Kutzneria chonburiensis: one gene and its partner. The protein of the gene in region 1 interacts with the protein of each later gene in a pairwise test. Links are inferred from orthologs where the notes say so. Each region holds a gene or a part of one and is shown in the gene's direction. Other genes may lie near its edges.

Region 1 (8,153 bases):
CCGCCGACCACCGCCGCCATCACCGCCGCGCCGACCAGGATCGCCGTTCCCTTGCGGGACTTGCGTGGCGGCTGTGGTTGGGGCGGCACGAACAGCGGGTTCGGGAAGCCGGTCGGCGGCGTCGGCGTGTCGTCGGTGAAGACGGCGGTGGCGGGCTCAGGGGTGCGGGGCGTCTCGGTCATGGCTCAACTGTGGGGCCCGCACATATGAGGAACCTGAGGCGAAGGCGTGTGCTCCCCAAGAGTTTCCTGGCGTTATCTGGGGGATAGGCCGGCCTTGCGATAGATCTCGTCGATCACGGTCATGTTCCGGACCGAATCGGACGGTGGCGTGAGCACCGGCCGGCCGCGCAGCACCGCGTCGCAGAAGGCGTCCAGCTGATAGCTGTAGGACGGCCGCCTGGACAGCCGCTCCACGCGCTTGCCGGTGGCCGTGCGCACGGTCAGCCGGTGATAGGCCTGCGGCTGGACGAAGTTGAAGACGTCGATGCGGCCCTTGTCGCCCTGCGCCGAGGCGGTGATCTTGAGGATGTCGGACGACCACAGCGACGCCACCAATGAGCCGGTATGTGCGCCTGGGAACACCAATGTGGCTTTCATGGCGCGGTCCACGTCCGGCTTGTGCAGCTTGGCCTGAGCGGAGACGACCGTCGGCTCACCGCCGCCGAGCAGCCGGGTCATGTGCAGCGCGTAGCAGCCGGCGTCCATCATCGCGCCGCCGCCGAGCTCGCGGTTGTAGCGGATGTCGGAGAACTTGGGCAGCGGGAAGCACAGCGCGGCCTGCACATGCTTGAGCGTGCCGATCTCGCCGGACTCGATGATCTCGGCGAGGCGCGCGGCCAGCGGGTGGTAGCGGTAGTGGAACGCCTCCATCACCACCAGACCGCTCTTGTCGGCGGCGTCGGCCACGGTCTGGGCCTCGACGGCGTTGCTGGTGAACGGCTTCTCGCACAGCACGTGCTTGCCGGCATCGAGCGCCGCCAGCGTCCACTGCGCGTGCAGGGCGTTGGGCAGCGGGTTGTAGACGGCGTCGATGCCGGGGTCGGCCAGCAGCTCCTCGTAGCTGCCGTGCACGGTGGCGATGCCGTGCTTGGCCGCGTACTCGGCGGCGCGGCCACGGTCCCGCGCCGCCACCGCGACCACCTCGGCCTCGGCGTTGTCCCGGGCCGGCGCGATCAGGGCGGTCGGCGCGATACGCGCCGCGCCGAGCACCCCGATGCGGACTTTGTTCGTGCTCATGGGGCGATGATGCCCCATGGTTGGTAAACAGGTGTAACTAGCCCTGCTGGGTGCCGTTCTGCGGGCCCGGGCCGTGGTTGCCGCGCGGGCCGAAGCCGCCCTGCGGGCCGTTGTACTGGCCGTTGAACGGCCGGTGCACGCCCGGTCCGTAGCCCCCGCCGTGGTGGGAGCCGATGAGGCCGCCGATGCCGCCGCCCACGATCAGGCCGACCACCAGCGCGGCCACCACCTGCGTCACCCGGTGCCGGGCGAAGTTGGCGAACTTGCCGGGCGGCCGCTGCACGTAGATCACCTGCGGCTGCGGCTGGCCGGGCGGGGGCGGCGCGTAGGACGGCGACTCGGCCGCGAACGCCTGGGTCTGCGGCTCCTCGGCCGCCACCGGCTCGGGCTGGGCCTGCGGCGGCGTCGGTGCCGCCGGCGCCTCGGCTGCGGGCGCGGGCTGGTGTTCGGCCGCGGGCTCGGCCGCGGTCGGCTGCTGCTGCGCGTCGGGGCCGGCCACGGGCCGCTGGTGCTGCTCGGTCGGCTGCTCGTCTGGGTTCTTCGGCTCGGACATCTGGCCTGCTCCTGGGGTCCACTCGAAACTGCTCTCCACCAGACTGTGCGAGCGGGCTGTGCCTGCGCTGAGCGGAACCTGTCGAAGTCGTAGCGAAACCATGACACCGCACGCACAGTTCACACACAGGACACGGGCAGTGTCGATCTCATGAGGCTGCTGTCCGTGGTGGGGTGCGTGTTCGGGTTGGTGCTCGCCTACGTGGTTTTCGTGGTGTCCCCGAGCGGACGCGCGCTGGAGGACGCCACGCTGCCGGCCCCGAGCAACGGCGGCCCGATCGCGGCGATCAGCCCGCAGCTGATCGGCGTGGGCATCATTCTCGTGCTGGCGATCGGGGCCTCGCAGCGCCGCTGGCGGCAGACCGGTGCCGCGGCCGTGCTGATGGCCGGCGCGATCGCGTCCGCGCAGCTGCTGAAGGTGTCGCTGCTGTACCGCCCGGGCCCCATCGCCAACAGCTTCCCCGGCGGCCACGTCACGGCCTGTGCCGCGATCGTGCTGGCCCTGCTCCTGGTGCTGCCGCTGGACCTGCGGCCGTTCGCCCTGATCCTCGGCGCGGTGCTGACGGCCTATGTCGCTGCCACGACCACGGAGCTGGGCTGGCACCGGCTCAGTGACACGATCGGGGCGTTGTCGCTGTGCGGGGCCTTCGCGGTGGCCGTCTCGGACGTCGAACCGGTGTGGTGGGCGACCCTGATGGCCGCCGCCGCGCCGGCCACCGCCGTCGTCGCCGGATATGTGGTAGCCGCCCTGACCACCCGCACCGACCTGGTGATCGTCGCCACGGGAGCGATCACCGCCGGCGTGGTCGCGGCCGTCGCGCTGCCGCTGTGTGCCCAGCCGAGGGCTACGGCGAACGCCGAGGTGTCCGCTGGATACGATGGGGAGCCGACAAGGCCGTATCCAGTGTGAAGCCGTGTCCCGGATGAAGGAGTTACTGTGTCGCAGCCGCGTCCCTCAGGCCCAGGAGCAGCACCCCGTGTGACGGTGCCGGCCGGGACGACTGCGGGCACGGCGGTCCGCGAGGCGGGTCTGCCGGGCAAGGGTTCCGACGCGATCGTCGTGGTGCGCGACGCCGACGGCAAGCTGCGCGACCTGTCCTGGGCCCCGGAGGCCGACGTCGAGGTGGAGGCCGTCGCCGCCGACACCGACGACGGCCGCAGCGTGATCCGGCACTCCACCGCGCACGTGCTGGCGCAGGCCGTCCAGCAGGCCTTCCCCGAGGCCAAGCTGGGCATCGGCCCGCCGATCAAGGACGGCTTCTACTACGACTTCCAGGTGGACAAGCCGTTCACCCCCGAGGATCTGGCCGACCTCGAGAAGCGGATGAAGCAGATCATCAAGGGCTCGCAGCGGTTCTCCCGCCGCGTGGTCGAGTCCGTCGACGCGGCGAAGGACGAGCTCAAGGCCGAGCCGTTCAAGCTGGAACTGGTCGACATCAAGTCCGACGTCGACACGTCCGAGGTGATGGAGGTCGGCGCCGGTGAGCTGACCATCTACGACAACCTCGACCCGCGCTCCGGCGACCGGGTGTGGGGCGACCTGTGCCGCGGCCCGCACGTGCCGACGACCAAGCACATCCCGGCGTTCAAGCTGACCCGCTCGGCCGCCGCCTACTGGCGCGGCAGCGAGAAGAACCCGCAGCTCCAGCGGGTGTACGGCACCGCGTGGGAGTCGCAGGAGGCGCTGGACAAGCATATGGAGCTGCTGGCCGAGGCCGAGCGCCGCGACCACCGCCGCCTCGGCACCGAGCTCGACCTGTTCAGCTTCCCCGACGAGATCGGCTCCGGCCTGGCCGTGTTCCACCCCCGCGGCGGCATCGTGCGCCGGGCCATGGAGGACTACTCGCGCCGCCGGCACGAGGAAGAGGGCTACGAGTTCGTCTACTCGCCGCACATCACCAAGGGCGCGCTGTTCGAGACCTCCGGCCACCTCGACTGGTACCGCGACGGCATGTACCCGGCGATGCACCTGGACGCCGAGCACAACGAGGACGGCTCCCTGCGCAAGCCCGGCCAGGACTACTACCTCAAGCCGATGAACTGCCCGTTCCACGACCTGATCTTCCGGTCGCGCGGGCGCTCCTACCGCGAGCTGCCGCTGCGCATGTTCGAGTTCGGCACGGTCTACCGGTACGAGAAGTCCGGCGTGATCCACGGCCTGACCCGCGTGCGCGGCATGACGCAGGACGACGCGCACATCTTCTGCACCCCGGAGCAGGTGCAGGAGGAGCTCAAGTCGCTGCTCGGCTTCGTGCTCGGGCTGCTGCGCGACTACGGCCTCGACGACTTCTACCTCGAGCTGTCGACCCGCAACGACGAGAAGTACGTCGGCTCGGACGAGGTGTGGGAGCAGGCCACCGCGGCGCTGCGCGAGGCGGCCGAGGACTCCGGCCTCGAGCTGGTGCCGGACCCGGGCGGCGCCGCCTTCTACGGCCCCAAGATCTCCGTGCAGGCCAAGGACGCGCTGGGCCGCACCTGGCAGATGTCGACCATCCAGCTGGACTTCAACCTGCCGGAGCGGTTCGAGCTGGAGTACACGTCCAGCGACGGCAGCCGGCAGCGGCCGGTCATGATCCACCGCGCGCTGTTCGGCTCCATCGAGCGGTTCTTCGGCGTGCTCACCGAGCACTACGCCGGTGCGTTCCCGGCCTGGCTGGCCCCGGTACAGGTGGTCGGCATCCCGATCGCCGACGAGCACGTGGACCACCTGCTCCAGGTGACCAAGGCGCTGCGGGCCAAGGGCATGCGGGTCGAGGTGGACGCCTCCGACGACCGGATGCAGAAGAAGATCCGCAACCACACCATGCAGAAGGTGCCGTTCATGCTGGTCGCCGGCCAGAAGGACGTGGAGGCCGGCGCGGTGTCGTTCCGCTTCCGTGACGGCAGCCAGGTCAACGGCGTGCCGGTGGAGCAGGCCGTGGACGCGGTGGTGAACTGGGTGCAGCGTCGCGAGAACGCCTCGCCCAGTGCCGAGTCCTTCACGGTGGCCACCGCGTGACGGTGCCGCAGGAGGGCGTGGGGGTCCCGGACGCGTTGCAGCGGCTGTGGACCCCGCACCGGATGGCCTACATCCGGGGCGAGAACAAGCCCGAGGGCGACGAGCCGGCGGGCTGCCCGTTCTGCGCCATCGTCAACCTGCCCGACGAGCAGGCGCTGATCCTGGCCCGCGGGCAGCTGGTGTACGCCGTGCTGAACCTGTACCCGTACAACGCCGGGCACCTGATGGTCGTGCCGTACCGGCATGTCGCCGACTACACCGACCTGAACGCGGCCGAGACCGTGGAGCTGGGGGAGTACACCCAGACCGCGATGCGCGTGGTGCGGAGCGTGTCGGCCCCGCACGGCTTCAACATCGGCATGAACCAGGGCGCGATCGCCGGCGCCGGCATCGCCGCCCACCTGCACCAGCACGTGGTGCCGCGCTGGGGCGGCGACGCCAACTTCATGCCGGTCATCGGCCAGACCCGCACCATCCCCCAGCTGCTGGGCGAGACCTGGGACCTGCTGTCCAAGGCCTGGCCCCGCTAACCCCGCGAGTCCCGCCTAGCGTCACACCGAATGTGTGAATCGGATTCAAACATTCGGTGTGACGCTGAGCGGGACTCGCGGGGGTGTGGGGAGGTCAGGCCTGCAGGCCGGCCTCGACGTCCAGCTCGATCTTGATCTTGTCGCTGACCACGGCCGACGGGATGCCGCCGCCGACGCCGAAGTCCGAGCGCTTGATCTCGGTGCTGGCCGACACGCCCAGGACCTTGCTGTTCGGGCCGTCGCCGAAGCCGCCGAGCTCGCCGGTCAGGGTGACGGACTTGGTCACGCCGTGCAGCGTCAGGTCGCCGTCGATCTCGATGTCCTCGCCGTCGATGCGCACCGCGGTCGACGTGAAGGTCAGGTGCTCGTGCTCCTCGACGTGCAGGAAGTCGGCCGAGCGGACGTGACCGTCGCGCTGCTCGTTCTTGGTGTCCACGCTGTCGGCCACGATCTGGGCGGTGACCGACGACTTGGTCGGGTCCTCGCCGGTGACGATCGTGCCGCTGATGGTGTTGAAACGACCGCGAACCTTGGACACGCCGAGGTGGCGGACGATGAACGCGACCTCGGAGTGCACCGGGTCGATGGTCCAGGTGCCGGCGACATATCCGGGGATCTGGGTTGCGGCAGTCATCTTTCGGTCCTCCATGAGCAGGTTCAGAGCCTTGGTTGAACTCTCAACTGAACCCTAGCACTGAGATTGAGCGTTCAACAACAGGTATGATGTGACTCATGAGCGAGCCGCGGTGGTTGTCCGATTCCGAGCAGCAGGTGTGGCGGGCGTACACCGCCGCGACCAAGCTGGTCAACGAGCGTCTGGACCGCCAGCTGCAGCGTGACTCCGGCATGCCGACCACGTACTACGAGATCCTCGTCGCACTCTCCGAGTCCCCCGATCGTCAGCTGCGGATGAGCGAGTTGGCCGAGTTCACCAAATCCTCCCGCAGCCGGCTGTCGCACGCGATCGCCCGCCTGGAGGAGAACGGCTGGGTGCTGCGGCAGTCCTGCGCCACCGACAAGCGCGGCGCGTTCGCCGTGCTCACCGACGACGGCCTGGCTGCGGTTGCCGCCGCCGCACCCGGGCACGTCGGCGAGGTGCGCAGCGTGCTGTTCGACGGGCTGAGCGAGGAGCAGGTGTGGCAGCTCGGCCTGATCTGCGAGGCCATCACCACCCAGGCCAGCAAGGGCTGCCCCACCAACCCGTGTGACGAATGAGACGCGGGGTGTCGCTGGCACACCGCTCACCCTCGCTGGTTAGGCTGGTCCTCCCAGGTCCTGACGTGCAGGTAGGTGCCGCCGCCGCCCCATGCTGAACATCTTCGCTCGCGCCTCGGTCTCCCGCGTCACCGATCCGGTCGGGACGTGGCTGCTGCGACGCGGTGTCACGCCCAACGCCGTCACGATCATCGGCACCGCCGGCACCGTGCTCGGCGCACTCTGGTTCCTGCCGCGCGGCGAGCTGTTCGCCGGCACGCTCGTGATCACCTTCTTCGTGCTGTTCGACCTGCTCGACGGGGCCGTCGCGCGGGCCAGCGGGGCCGGCACCCGGTTCGGCGCGGTGCTCGACGCCAGCTGCGACCGCATCGCCGACGGCGCCCTGCTCGGGGCCATCGCGTGGTGGTGCCTGGCCGTGGCCGGTGACCGTCCGGCCGGCGCCGCCGCGTTGATCGCCCTGGTCGGGGCCCAGGTCATCTCGTACGTCAAGGCGCGGGCCGAGGCCACCGGCCTGACGGCTGACGGCGGCCTGGTCGAACGGGCCGAGCGCATGATCCTGGCCCTGGTCGGCACCGGGCTCGCCGGCCTCGGCGTGCCGTACGCGCTGGATATCGCGCTGTGGGTGTTGGCCCTGCTGGCCGTCATCACCGTCGGGCAGCGCATCGTCGCCGTCCACCGATCGGCCAAGGAGCAGACCGGGTGAAGGGTCTGCTGATCACCGCCGCCTACCGAGCCGGTTGGGCGTTCGCGCGGATCATGCCCGAGCAGGTCGCCGCCGGCGTCTTCCAGTGGGGCGCCGACCTCGCGACCCGGCGCAACGGGCCCGGGGTCGCGCAGTTACGCCGGAACCTGGCCCGGGTGGTTCCCCGCGCCGGGGCCGCCGAACTGGACGAGCTCGTTGCGCGGGGCATGCGTTCGTACGCCCGCTACTGGTGCGAGACGTTCCGGCTGCGGCGCGGCGACGTCGCCGCCGTGCACGAGGCGGTCGAGCGCACCGCCACCGGCCAGGAGAACCTGCACGCCGCGTGCGCCGAGGGCAACGGCGTGATCCTGGCGTTGCCGCACTGCGGCAGTTGGGACCTGGCCGGCGTGTGGCTGCTCGGTCACACCGACCAGGTCAGCGTCGTGGTGCAGCGGCTGCGGCCCGAGTCCCTGTTCCGGAGCTTCACGCGGGCCCGTGAACGGCTGGGGTTCGACGTCGTGCCGTCTTCCGGCGGTTCCTCGCGGCCCACCGAGCACCTGGCCCAGCGGCTGCGGGCCGGCGGGGTCGTGTGCCTGTTCGCCGACCGGGACCTCACCGCCAACGGCGTGCCCGTGTCGTTCTTCAACGGCACCACTCGCATGCCCGCCGGGCCGGCGTATCTGGCCGCCACCACCGGCGCGGCGCTGCTGCCCGTCGGCACGTGGTTCACCGAGACCGGGTGGGGGATGCGGGTGCATCCGCCCGTCAAGGTCAACGGCATCGACGGCATCCCGGCGGCAACGCAGGCTTTGGCCGACGTGTTCGCCGCCGACATCGCGGCCCATCCCGAGGACTGGCACATGCTCCAGCGGCTGTGGTTGACCGAGGACCTCTTCGAGTGAGGATCGGCCTGGTCTGCCCGTACTCGCTGGCCGTGC
Region 2 (5,465 bases), 6.5 Mb from region 1 along the record:
GCAAGGTCACCGAGGTCAGCGAGGACGGCACCGCCAAGGTGGCGATCATCGTCACCTTCGACGGCCAGACCGTGCTCGGCCGGCCGACCGCCGTCGTCCGGCTCGGCTAGCCCGATGGAGTGATCTTGGACGGGGGCCGGCCCGATGGGCCGGCCCCCGTGCCGCTACTTGGCCTCGCGGAGCAGGTCGCCCATCCGGTTCACGCCGGTGACCAGGTCCTCGTCGCCCAGCGCGTAGGACAGCCGGAAGTAGCCGGGGGTGCCGAAGGCCTCACCCGGCACCACGGCCACCTCGGCCTGCTCGAGCACCAGGGCGGCCAGTTCGACGCTGGTCTGCGGGCGCTGGCCGCGGATCTCCTTGCCCAGCAGGCCCTTCACCGACGGGTACGCGTAGAACGCGCCCTGCGGCGTCGGGCACTGCACGCCAGGGATGGCCGACAGCAGCTCGACCATGGTCTTGCGGCGCCGGTCGAACGCGGTGCGCATGGCGTACACGGCGTCCAGCGGGCCGGAGACGGCGGCCAGCGCGGCCCGCTGCGACACGTTGGCCACGTTCGAGCTCAGGTGCGACTGCAGGTTGGCGGCGGCCTTGGTCACATCGGCCGGCGAGATCATCCAGCCCACCCGCCAGCCGGTCATCGCGTACGTCTTGGCCACGCCGTTGAGCACGACGGTGGTGTCGGCCAGCTCGGGCACCAGCACCGGCAGCGAGTGCGCCTGCGCGCCGTCGTAGACCAGGTGCTCGTAGATCTCGTCGGTGACCACCCAGATGCCGTGCTCGAGCGCCCAGCGGCCGATCGCCTCGGTCTGCTCGCGGTCGTAGACGGCGCCGGTCGGGTTGGACGGCGACACGAACAGCAGCACCTTGGTGCGGGGCGTGCGGGCCGCCTCCAGCTGCTCCACGGAGACCAGGTAGCCGGTCGACTCGTCCGCGGTGACCTGCACCGGGACGCCGCCGGCGAGCGTGATCGCCTCGGGGTAGGTGGTCCAGTACGGCGCCGGCATGATGACCTCGTCGCCGGGGTCGAGCAGCGTCGCGAACGCCTGGTACACGGCCTGCTTGCCGCCGTTGGTGATCAGCACCTGGCTCGGCTGCACCTGGTAGCCGGAGTCACGGGCGGTCTTGGCCGCCACCGCCTCGCGCAGCTCGGGCAGGCCGGCCGCGGGCGTGTAGCGGTGGTTGCGGGGGTCGCTCGCCGCGGCGACCGCGGCCTCGACGATGGCCTCCGGCGTCGGGAAATCGGGCTCACCGGCGCCGAATCCGATCACCGGGCGGCCCGCCGCCTTGAGCGCCTTGGCCTTGGCGTCCACCGCGAGGGTGGCGGACTCGGCGATGCCGCCGATGCGGGCGGAGACGCGGCGGCGTGCCGCGGGGCTGTCAACAGGGGGAGCTTCGGGGGCTGCCATGGCCTTCATGGTGGCAGACGCCACCCACCGAATTTGCGTCCGGGGGCCCGAACACCGCTGTTGACCAGTGCGGTTGCAGTGACCACCCATTCGTGCCGTAGACTCTGGCGAGCCGGGACGTGATGAGGCCTGTTCCCAGGGAGTACCTGGGACGGCTGAAGACGGCCTCAAAGGGGTGTAGCTCAACTGGCAGAGCAGCGGTCTCCAAAACCGCAGGTTGCAGGTTCAAGTCCTGTCGCCCCTGCATCGATGCTTTTGGTGAGCGGAGGATGGCGTGAGCGAGGACCGCGAGCAGGAGCCGACGGAGAAGCGCGAGAGCGTCGCCCGTCCGGTCACCGCCGCAGCGCGACGCGAGCGCCGCGCCTCCGCCCGCCAGGTCGCGCCGGAGAGCGGTAGCGACCAGACTGAGTCGGCCAAGGCCGACTCGGCCAAGGTTGTCAGCAGCAACGGCAGGACAACGCAGTCCAAGCGCGAGCAGGGCGTGGAGACGGCGGCGCGTGACCGCAAGGCCAAGCGCCCCAACGTCTTCAAGCGCCTGGCCCGCTTCCTCCGCGAGGTCGTCGCCGAATTGCGCAAGGTCATCTGGCCGACGCGCAAGAACCTGCTGACGTACACGATCGTCGTGCTGGTGTTCGTGGCCGTGATGGTGGCGTTGGTCTTCGGTCTGGACTACGCCTTCTTCCAGGGCGTGGCCTTCCTGTTCGGCAAGTAGCCGAGCGGGTGCGGGGCCACCGGTCGCCGGCATGAGCGACCGGACACTGACGCACGAGAGGAAGCGAGACCCAGCTGTGACCTCCGAGAACGGCGCCGCCGCCGGCCAGGAGCTGTCCGACATCGACGAGCAGGACCTCCACGCCGTGCAGGTCGAGGACGCCGCCGTCGAGTCCGACCTGGACGTGGCCGAGGACACTGAGGTCGAGCAGGTCGAGTCCGCCGAAGACGACGACGAGCAGTCCGACGTCGCGGTGGACGAGGACGCCCCCGTCGACGAGAACCTGGACCCCGCCGAGGAGATGCGGGCCGCGCTGCGGCACGCCCCCGGCGACTGGTACGTCGTGCACTCGTACGCCGGTTACGAGAACAAGGTCAAGACCAACCTCGAGACGCGTATCCAGACCCTGGACATGGAGGACTTCATCTTCCAGGTCGAGGTGCCGACCGAGGAAGTCACCGAGATCAAGAACGGCCAGCGCAAGCAGGTGCAGCGCAAGGTGCTGCCCGGCTACATCCTGGTCCGGATGGAACTGAACGACGCGTCCTGGAGTGCCGTGCGCAACACCCCCGGTGTGACCGGGTTCGTCGGCGCCACCTCCAAGCCGTCCCCGCTCACCCTGGACGACGTGCTCAAGTTCCTGCTCCCGCAGGTCGAGCAGGACACGGCCAAGCAGGAGGGTGGCAAGAAGTCCGCCACCGCCGCGGCCAAGCCCACCGTCGAGGTCGACTTCGAGGTCGGCGAGTCCGTCACCGTCATGGACGGCCCCTTCGCCACGCTGCCCGCTACCATCAGTGAGGTCAACGCGGACGGCCAGAAGCTGAAGGTGCTCGTGTCGATCTTCGGTCGCGAGACGCCGGTCGAGCTGTCGTTCACCCAGGTCTCCAAGATCTGACCGGTTCCCGACAGGGAGCCGAGCAGCCACGCGGGTGGCGGGCAGGGCCCCCGCGCGGAACCACACGAATAACAGGACACAAGAAATGCCACCCAAGAAGAAGAAGCTCGCAGCGATCATCAAGCTGCAGATCAAGGCCGGTCTCGCCAACCCGGCGCCGCCCGTCGGCCCGGCTCTCGGCCAGCACGGCGTCAACATCATGGAGTTCTGCAAGGCCTACAACGCCGCGACCGAGTCGCAGCGTGGCACCGTCGTGCCGGTCGAGATCTCCGTGTATGAAGACCGCTCGTTCGACTTCAAGCTCAAGACCCCGCCGGCCGCGAAGCTGCTGCTCAAGGCCGCCGGTGTGGAGAAGGGCAGCGGCGAGCCGCACAAGACCAAGGTCGCCAAGGTCAGCATGGCTCAGGTGCGCGAGATCGCCCAGACCAAGATGACCGACCTCAACGCCGACGACATCGACCAGGCGGCGAAGATCATCGCCGGCACCGCCCGCTCCATGGGCATCACGGTCGAAGGCTGACCCTCCAACTTTTAGACAGCGTGGGAGAGCTGGGCGCAGCTCGTCACCACTACTGATCCACGAAGGACAGGAATCATGCAGCGCAGCAAGGCATACCGCCAGGCCGCCGAGCTGGTGGACCGGGAGCGGCTGTACTCGCCGCTCGAGGCCGCCAACCTGGCGAAGGAGACCTCCAAGGTCAAGCTGGACGCCACCGTCGAGGTCGCGATCCGTCTCGGTGTCGACCCCCGCAAGGCCGACCAGATGGTTCGTGGCACCGTCAACCTGCCCCACGGCACCGGCAAGACCGCGCGGGTGATCGTGTTCGCGACCGGCGACAAGGCCGCCGAGGCCGAGGCCGCCGGCGCGGACGCCGTCGGCAGCGACGACCTGATCGAGCGCATCCAGGGTGGCTGGCTCGATTTCGACGCCGCGATCGCCACGCCCGACCAGATGGCCAAGGTCGGTCGCATCGCCCGCATCCTCGGCCCCCGTGGCCTGATGCCGAACCCCAAGACTGGCACCGTGACCCCGGCGGTCGCCAAGGCGATCACCGAGATCAAGGGCGGCAAGATCAACTTCCGGGTGGACAAGCAGGCCAACCTGCACCTGGTGATCGGCAAGGCCTCGTTCGACACCGACAAGCTGGTGGAGAACTACGCGGCCGCGCTGGACGAGGTGCTGCGGGCCAAGCCGTCCGCCGCCAAGGGCCGGTACCTGAAGAAGGTCACCTTCTCCACCACCATGGGCCCCGGCATCCCGGTCGACCCGAACCGCACCCGCAACATGCTGACCGACGAGGCCAGCGCCTGAGTGCGTCGTAGCTGAACACAGGGGCCGCATCCCGCAAGGGATGCGGCCCCTGTCAGTTTGCCGTGGCGCAGGGGCTTGGGTCCTTTTGGTGCCCGGAGATGTACCAGCCGTTCTGTGCCCTGGTGAGCAGGAATGTGCCGAGTCGTTCACCGCCCTGCACGTCGAGCGCGCAGGAGCTGATGGTGGCTGAGTCCTCGCCGTGCATCTGGATTGCGGAGGCGGGCACCGTGGTTTTCTTGTAGGCGGACGGGTTGGTGACCGTCGCAGCGGCCAGCGCCACGGCCTGCTGACAGGTAGGAGCGCCCAGATCGGCTGCGAACTGGTTACCCCCTTGCGGGGTGAATACGGAGTCGCAAACGCGGTCGGCCGTCGCCGGTGGCGCGATGAGCTTGTAGACGTCGTTCACCGCCAGGTCCGGAAGCTGGTACGTCGTGGTCGGCGTGCCCGCGCCCGCCGCACCACCAGAGTTGCTTCCGCCAGGCCCTGAGCCGGTGTCGGCGGGGGCGAAGATGTTGGACAGGTAGTACTGACCGCCGCCGAGCACCGCCAGGATCACGATGCCGGCCGGGAGGTACGCGCGCCGCCGCCGCTCCTTCGCCACCGGTCAAGGCTAGCGTTTTGGAGATAGCGGCATCGGGTTGCTACCCTTCAGCTAGTTCCACCGAAGACCGCTGGTGTCCGGCTTGCCCGGACGAAGGTCCCGCGAGAGCGGGCGGCCCGCGCAGGAGGACGAGGCTGCATCACGTACGGCCCCTGGGCCGTGCCCATGATCTCTGTACGCCCCGTGCCGCTCTGCGCCGGGGCGTTTGTTCTTGTCTGGACCTCCTCCGGCGGTCGCGGGTTCCCCGCTACCAAGCAGAGAGGAGGCGACCATGGCGAAGCCAGGCAAGGTCACCGCCGTTGCTGAGATCTCGGAGAAGTTCCGGGCCAGCTCGGCCGCGGTTGTCACCGAGTACCGCGGGCTGTCCATGGCGCAGCTCACCGTGCTGCGGCGCGCTCTCGGCAAGGGCACCACGTACACCGTCGCGAAGAACACCCTGGTCAAGCGTGCTGCTGAGGACGCTGGCGTCGAGGGTCTGGAGAGCCTGCTCGTCGGCCCGACGGCCATCGCCTTCATCGAGGGCGAGCCGGTCGACGCGG

The links. Proteins that work in one complex are often made in the same cells at the same time.
Region 2: the proteins of thrS (region 1) and rplA interact in binary tests that used the Escherichia coli proteins (3 or more experiments, as listed by UniProt). The link is inferred for Kutzneria chonburiensis from one-to-one orthologs.

What each region holds. Positions count from the first base shown.
Region 1 is NZ_CP097263.1:206,290-214,442, forward strand. The notes cover bases 2,305-5,278. They hold thrS (threonine--tRNA ligase), read left to right. Parts: upstream 2,305-2,769; coding sequence 2,770-4,788; downstream 4,789-5,278. Other genes in these bases: M3Q35_RS01070 (phosphatase PAP2 family protein), read left to right, coding at 2,305-2,700; M3Q35_RS01080 (HIT family protein), read left to right, coding at 4,785-5,278. Also shown: M3Q35_RS01055 (S1C family serine protease), read right to left, coding at 1-182; M3Q35_RS01060 (Gfo/Idh/MocA family protein), read right to left, coding at 255-1,238; M3Q35_RS01065 (hypothetical protein), read right to left, coding at 1,276-1,791; more of M3Q35_RS01070, read left to right, coding at 1,942-2,304; more of M3Q35_RS01080, read left to right, coding at 5,279-5,318; M3Q35_RS01085 (YceI family protein), read right to left, coding at 5,413-5,952; M3Q35_RS01090 (MarR family winged helix-turn-helix transcriptional regulator), read left to right, coding at 6,051-6,533; pgsA (phosphatidylinositol phosphate synthase), read left to right, coding at 6,625-7,236; M3Q35_RS01100 (phosphatidylinositol mannoside acyltransferase), read left to right, coding at 7,290-8,117; M3Q35_RS01105 (glycosyltransferase family 4 protein), read left to right, coding at 8,114-8,153. UniProt on the Escherichia coli protein: Catalyzes the attachment of threonine to tRNA(Thr) in a two-step reaction: L-threonine is first activated by ATP to form Thr-AMP and then transferred to the acceptor end of tRNA(Thr). The rate-limiting step is amino acid activation in the presence of tRNA.
Region 2 is NZ_CP097263.1:6,749,759-6,755,223, reverse strand. Bases 2,590-5,465 are described here. They hold rplA (50S ribosomal protein L1), read left to right. Parts: upstream 2,590-3,605; coding sequence 3,606-4,325; downstream 4,326-5,465. Other genes in these bases: rplJ (50S ribosomal protein L10), read left to right, coding at 5,198-5,465; M3Q35_RS30835 (hypothetical protein), read right to left, coding at 4,378-4,926; rplK (50S ribosomal protein L11), read left to right, coding at 3,099-3,533; nusG (transcription termination/antitermination protein NusG), read left to right, coding at 2,590-3,013. In the rest of the region: M3Q35_RS30870 (MaoC family dehydratase), read left to right, coding at 1-110; M3Q35_RS30865 (pyridoxal phosphate-dependent aminotransferase), read right to left, coding at 165-1,406; preprotein translocase subunit SecE, read left to right, coding at 1,681-2,118; more of nusG, read left to right, coding at 2,195-2,589. UniProt on the Escherichia coli protein: One of the primary rRNA binding proteins, it binds very close to the 3'-end of the 23S rRNA. Forms part of the L1 stalk. It is often not seen in high-resolution crystal structures, but can be seen in cryo_EM and 3D reconstruction models.